2 regions of the Bacillus kalamii genome follow, and region 2 is predicted to be linked to the other one. Evidence: a T-box and tRNA genes for the amino acid it is inferred to sense, from the RefSeq annotation. Region 2 holds a T-box; the other holds one or more tRNA genes.
The links. The T-box of region 2 lies ahead of ileS (isoleucine--tRNA ligase). A T-box ahead of a tRNA ligase gene usually reads a tRNA of that ligase, here a tRNA-Ile.
Positions count from the first base shown of each region.

Region 1: it encodes a tRNA-Ile, which carries the amino acid that the T-box ahead of ileS (isoleucine--tRNA ligase) is inferred to sense. The anticodon was not compared.

Region 1 is NZ_JBDFMI010000001.1:350,369-353,620, forward strand. It holds tRNA gene ABC357_RS01810 (tRNA-Gly) at 1-15, shown strand, start outside; tRNA gene ABC357_RS01815 (tRNA-Leu) at 28-116, shown strand; tRNA gene ABC357_RS01820 (tRNA-Arg) at 141-217, shown strand; tRNA gene ABC357_RS01825 (tRNA-Pro) at 223-299, shown strand; tRNA gene ABC357_RS01830 (tRNA-Ala) at 313-388, shown strand; tRNA gene ABC357_RS01835 (tRNA-Met) at 418-494, shown strand; tRNA gene ABC357_RS01840 (tRNA-Ile) at 501-577, shown strand; tRNA gene ABC357_RS01845 (tRNA-Ser) at 595-687, shown strand; tRNA gene ABC357_RS01850 (tRNA-Met) at 718-791, shown strand; tRNA gene ABC357_RS01855 (tRNA-Asp) at 799-874, shown strand; tRNA gene ABC357_RS01860 (tRNA-Phe) at 960-1,035, shown strand; tRNA gene ABC357_RS01865 (tRNA-His) at 1,053-1,128, shown strand; tRNA gene ABC357_RS01870 (tRNA-Gly) at 1,136-1,209, shown strand; tRNA gene ABC357_RS01875 (tRNA-Ile) at 1,216-1,292, shown strand; tRNA gene ABC357_RS01880 (tRNA-Asn) at 1,294-1,368, shown strand; tRNA gene ABC357_RS01885 (tRNA-Ser) at 1,381-1,471, shown strand; tRNA gene ABC357_RS01890 (tRNA-Glu) at 1,476-1,547, shown strand; gene ABC357_RS01895 (nucleotidyltransferase family protein) at 1,799-2,398, shown strand; gene ABC357_RS01900 (TraR/DksA C4-type zinc finger protein) at 2,446-3,186, opposite strand.
Region 2 is NZ_JBDFMI010000001.1:2,094,008-2,097,259, reverse strand. It holds gene ileS (isoleucine--tRNA ligase) at 1-1,140, opposite strand, end outside; T-box leader at 1,198-1,435, opposite strand; gene ABC357_RS10440 (YhfM domain-containing protein) at 1,727-2,101, shown strand; gene ABC357_RS10435 (hypothetical protein) at 2,295-2,699, opposite strand; gene ABC357_RS10430 (penicillin acylase family protein) at 2,916-3,252, shown strand, end outside.

The DNA of each region.
Region 1 (3,252 bases), 1.7 Mb from region 2:
CCGTCTTCCGCTCCAAAGAGTTCCAAAGCCGGGGTGGCGGAACTGGCAGACGCACAGGACTTAAAATCCTGCGGTAGGTGACTACCGTACCGGTTCGATTCCGGTCCTCGGCACCATTTATTATATTATATGTGAAATATGCGCCCGTAGCTCAATTGGATAGAGCGTCTGACTACGGATCAGAAGGTTATGGGTTCGACTCCTTTCGGGCGCGCCATATTTCGGGAAGTAGCTCAGCTTGGTAGAGCACTTGGTTTGGGACCAAGGGGTCGCAGGTTCGAATCCTGTCTTCCCGACCATTACATATTAATTGGGGCCTTAGCTCAGCTGGGAGAGCGCCTGCCTTGCACGCAGGAGGTCAGCGGTTCGATCCCGCTAGGCTCCACCATTTAATATTATATAATCCTTATCTATTTTGGCGGTGTAGCTCAGCTGGCTAGAGCGTACGGTTCATACCCGTGAGGTCGGGGGTTCGATCCCCTCCGCCGCTACCAAAATAAGGACCTTTAGCTCAGCTGGTTAGAGCAGACGGCTCATAACCGTCCGGTCGTAGGTTCGAGTCCTACAAGGTCCACCATATTATTTCTTTTATGCGGAGGTATACCCAAGTTCGGCTGAAGGGATCGGTCTTGAAAACCGACAGGGGCTTAACGGCTCGCGGGGGTTCGAATCCCTCTACCTCCTCCATTTTTTAAAAGAAATCAACATTATTACCGTCGCGGGGTGGAGCAGTCTGGTAGCTCGTCGGGCTCATAACCCGAAGGTCGCAGGTTCAAATCCTGTCCCCGCAATCAGAAAGGTCCCGTGGTGTAGCGGTTAACATGCCTGCCTGTCACGCAGGAGATCGCGGGTTCGATTCCCGTCGGGACCGCCATTCTTACATGGTAGAATGGCAAATCCTTCTACATACTAGATGAAGGATGCTGAAATCTGCTCATGCAGATCCTTAATATACTAATGGCTCAGTAGCTCAGTCGGTAGAGCAAAGGACTGAAAATCCTTGTGTCGGCGGTTCGATTCCGTCCTGAGCCACCATATTTTTAAATATAACGGCGATTGTGGCGAAGTGGTTAACGCATCGGATTGTGGTTCCGACATTCGTGGGTTCGATTCCCATCAGTCGCCCCATATATATGCGGGTGTAGTTTAGTGGTAAAACCTCAGCCTTCCAAGCTGATGATGAGGGTTCGATTCCCTTCACCCGCTCCAAAGAATGGGCCTATAGCTCAGCTGGTTAGAGCGCACGCCTGATAAGCGTGAGGTCGGTGGTTCGAGTCCACTTAGGCCCACCATTCCGCAGTAGCTCAGTGGTAGAGCACTCGGCTGTTAACCGAGCGGTCGTAGGTTCGAATCCTACCTGCGGAGCCATTTTTATATTGTGGGGAAGTACTCAAGAGGCTGAAGAGGCGCCCCTGCTAAGGGTGTAGGTCGCGTAAGCGGCGCGAGGGTTCAAATCCCTCCTTCTCCGCCATATTGGCCCGTTGGTCAAGCGGTTAAGACACCGCCCTTTCACGGCGGTAACACGGGTTCGAATCCCGTACGGGTCATCTATAGAAAACATGCAACTAGAAATTGCATGTTTTTTTTGTTGTCTTCTGGTATATGAATCTGAATAGAACAAACTATTCAGATGTATACGATCTTTTTCAGTAGTCGTAATGGCAGGAAGAATAAACATAATACATATAAGCGAGCAACAACGGTTTCAAAAGATAGGCTTTTGGTTAGCCAGGGCAGATCCAGTTAATTTCATGAATAAATAGTATTTCCTATTGAGAAGAGAGCAAAGGAGAGTTCAATGATGATTCAATCAGAGCAAAATATTGAACAATTGATTAGTAGAGACCAGTGGATGATGGATATTTTACAGACTGTTCAACAATTGAAGTTGCCAGATTGGTGGATATGCGCCGGGTTTATCCGGAATAAAATATGGGACACTCTTCATGGTAAAACGGTGTCGTCACCGCTAGGAGATGTCGATGTCGTTTATTTTGATCGGGTCCATACAGAGAAAGAGCATGAGCTGTATTATGAAGAACAACTAATTCAATGGAAACCTAATATCCCATGGAGTGTGAAAAATCAGGCCAGAATGCATAAGGTCAATCATGATGAACCTTATCATTCATCTATGGATGCGATAGCGAAATTTCCAGAAACGGTTACTGCAGCGGGTGCTACTCTGGATAATAGGGGTAACCTTGTATTGTCGGCTCCCCATGGATGGGACGATCTGTTGAATATGATTGTAAGACCAACTCCTATAGCCCTTGAAAATGCCCACGTCTGGAAGGTCTATAATAGAAGAAAAAAAGTAAAGAATTGGTCACTAACATGGGAAAAAGTCATATATGCTGATATTGCTTCACCTTTTGCTGATCAGCATAATAGATAAATTAAAAGAGATCCCGGCTGTTTTATATCCGGGATCTTATTACGTATTCACTTTTCTTCTCCAGTATAGCTATCTCTCTTTTTATAAGGGATATCCCCTAGCGGTGATTCAAGATGTTCTTCATCCAATTTTTCTTCATATTTCTTAAATTCTTCTGATTCATATGTTTTGGCGTCGTTTCCTTTTATATCAGTAGCTGTAAACGATTCATAGGGTTCTGTACTGCCTTCCTTTTCTTCGCTATAAATGTCATCGTAGGAATCCTTAGGCGTCTGGAAATCGGCGGGAGTTTCGGAAGTTCCATAGTTAGCTACTTCCTTGAAGCTGTCAATGTCGTCATTGATTCTAGGATCATGCTTTGTTTCGAAGGAATTCGGCTCTATGGGCGATAAGATTTCTTCTTCAACGGGCCGGTCAGTCTCTTTGGATTGGCTAGGTGTATGTTTGACACAATAAAGTGTATAGGGGATCGCCTCTAGCCGTTCATATGGAATATCGATGCCGCATGTTTTACATTTGCCATATGTCCCTTCTTCAATGGCTTGCAGAGCTTCATTGATGTTATCTATCTCGGTAGACATATGGTCGTCCAAGGCATAATTTTTTTCACGGTCGGCAAGTTCTGTCCCTAAATCGGCAGGGTGGTTATCATAAGATGAGAGTTCGTCTACCGTATCGCTAAGGCTGACATCATCTGTTGGGTTATTATTGTTGATCACATGCTGTGAGTCTTTTTTCATTTGTACTAATTGTTCTTTTAATTTTTGGCATTGTTTTGTAGTAATCATAGTGAACCTCCTATTGGATTGTGTTTAATTCATTGCCGCATTTTGTTCTTTTTCTATACCCGGTTA
Region 2 (3,252 bases):
CGGATAGCTATGAGTATATTTTTCTTTATGGAACAATAATTTTGATGCTGCTAGTAGCTTAATGATTTCTACATCACAATCTTTGACAAACCGTCCTGCTAAATCTGTTACCGCTTCCGTATAACGGCCCTGTTGATTAACAACATGAATGAATGATAGTCCATTTTGTTGGACAGTCCGATAGTCATCTTCACCATAAGCCGGGGCAATGTGGACAATCCCAGTACCACTTGTTTCTGTTACATAGTCGGCCATGACAACAATATGTCCTTTTTCTACATTTACATAATCGAACGGAGGATGATAGGCAGCACCTTCAAATTCTTTTCCCTTATGTTCACTCAATATGTTCGCTTTGACGGCAACCACTTTTGTCATCAGAGATTTTGCCACAATATAAATGTCTCCATCAAGTTCGGCCTTTACATACGTTATATCTGCATGCATTGCAAGGGCGACATTAGCTGGCAATGTCCATGGGGTGGTGGTCCAACCGAGGAAATATTCATCTTTATCTGTACGTTTAAATGTAACCGTAGCGGATAAGTCTTTTACATCTTTATAACCTTGTGCTACTTCATGTGAGCTTAGAGATGTTTGACAGCTAGGGCAGTAGGGAGATACACGATGCCCTTTATAGAGTAGTGTATCTTGATGCACTTTACGTAAAATGTTCCATACACTTTCAATATACCCATTGCTTAAGGTTAAAAATGGATGATCCATATCCACCCAATAACCAAGTTCTTTAGTAAAGGAACGCCATATTTTTTCATATGTGAAAACGCTTTCCTTGCATTTTTCAATAAATGGTTCTATTCCATAATTTTCTATTTCTTGTTTACCTGAAATCCCAAGTTGTTTTTCCACGCCTAACTCTACTGGTAAACCATGTGTATCCCAACCGGCTTTTCGTTCAACGAGAAACCCTTGCATCGTTTTGTAGCGAGCAACTACATCTTTAATCGTTCTTCCTAAAGCATGGCCTACATGAGGCAAGCCATTAGCCGTGGGTGGCCCTTCATAAAATACAAATGGTGTATGTTCATGACGATTTTCAATGGATTTTTCAAAGATATTTGCTTTTTCCCAAAACATGCGAATCCTTTGTTCTCGTTGTTGTATGGTTTCTTTTTTCATTGCATCCATTCCTCCTATACTATTTGTATAAAAGGCATACAAAAAACCCCGTCCCTTACTTGGGACGGGGTTAACCGCGATACCACCCTAATTCTATTGAATCCGATCCAATAGCACTTAGCAACGTACAATCATACGTGTTCTTTTTAACGGTAGACACCCGGGTTCGCTTACTGATTTCAGCTAACCTTCTCAGAGAGGATTTTCATGTAGCGCTTGAACACTGACTTTCACCGAACTGTCAGCTCTCTGGAGAACAAGGCGAAACACTACTCTTTCTCATCAACGAATTTGTATGCTTTTATTGCTCCAAATATTAACAAAATACGAAATTGTTGTCAATAATAAAAAATGATATTTCAGAAAGTACTGCAATTATCAACTTTCACTATGCAAAGGAAAATTTATATTATTCTTGCCCAAATGGAAGATGAAGGTTCTATAGTTGTATTTTTATGTATAAAAGGAAATCAATTTAATTAGGGTAAATTCAAATGATTTAAAAGGATTATTTCCGAATGGACAGAATATATTCTTTTAAGAATGTATCACAAAATTATAAGCTGAAGTGTCGTTAGGGGGCAATATGAAAAAAGCAATAATTCTACTGGTTGCTCTGATTATCGGAGGATTCGTTACCTATAATCATTTTTACAACGGCTTTTCCAATATTGATCAAATAACCATAAAAAATACAAAAGAAGAAAATGAAAAACCAATAATCATCTCAGATAAAGGAGAAATTAAAAAGATTACACGTATCCTTAATAGAGCAGAATCTTCAAATGAGAGGTATAAGTTTGTAAATAAAGAGGATTTTGAACTCACTATACTATACCGAAATAATCGTGAAGAAACATTCTTTGTTCATGCATATTTTAGAGGTGATAAAACGTTATTATATGGTGAACATTCTTATTTTATTAGGCAAACATATAATAAGATGCTGAGAATTGAATAACATCAGAAAGGGAGAGCGGAAAAACGCTTTCCCTTTCTGATGTTTTTATATGTATATCCTTCAATGATCAGTACAATGAACCCCTTTTTTAGTGGTTTGTCCTTTATCAAGCAGCTAGATTTCGAGAAGAAAAAAATCCCCTTTGTTAGTCGGGTATCCAACAAGGGGACTTGCTTTTTCTATCCAATTTGGTTTATAAAGAGATTTCGTTTTTTTCCGGCAATCCGTAGTACACCATATAATGGGCGATACTCTCCGTTTTCACATACTGTGCAAACTTCACAGAAGATAGAGGGTCTGATTCAATATATACTTCTTTTGCCTCTCTCAATAAAGCTTTTGCCTCTGTGCCATTCATCATTCTGCTATCGCCTTTTTGTGCCCGGATACTGGCACGTTTAATTTTTTTTCCATCGATGAAGTGAATATCGATATAAAGGAATTTCCAGTTGAGCGAAACATGAATCCGTTTTTCAATGCGGTCGATTTCCTCCTCAATAAGCTGTTTCGTGATGCCATTTTGCACCCTCTCTAGATCCTCTTTCAAAAGGTCAATTTGATGAAGCATTTCTTCGTGTTCAGTAACTGTTGTTGTCATGTAAATCTCCCTTTGTTAGCGTATATTGTCCATATTTGATACCTAAAAGTATACACTCGTTCACAAATAGTCTCAAAAGATAGGCGTTGGAATTTGTATTTTTGCAAAGTATTGAACGAATTAGTAAAAAAAAAGATAACGAAAGTAGGGAATTATCGCCTCAAGTCGAATTAAGTAGGGAGTGACCTTATTGTTCAGACAGAAAGGGGAAAAGAAATGGAGACAGTGTTAACAAAACAGCGGCCGAAGCGTAAAGCGAAAAAAATAATTCTATGGGCGATTGCTGTCCTTATTATTTTAATCATTGCCGGACTCATAGCGGCTAATCTCTTTTTAGCTAAAGGAATGCCCAAGACCGAAGGAAATATTACGATTAAGGCTTTAAAGCAGCCAGTACAGGTTACGAGAGATTCGTCGGGTGTGCCTCATTTGAATGCAAAGAACGAACATGATTTATATGTGGCTCAAGGGTATGTGCAAGCACAGGACCGCCTCTTCCAAATGGATTTGAGCAGGAGGCAGGCTTCAGGGCGATTAAGTGAAGTAATCGGTA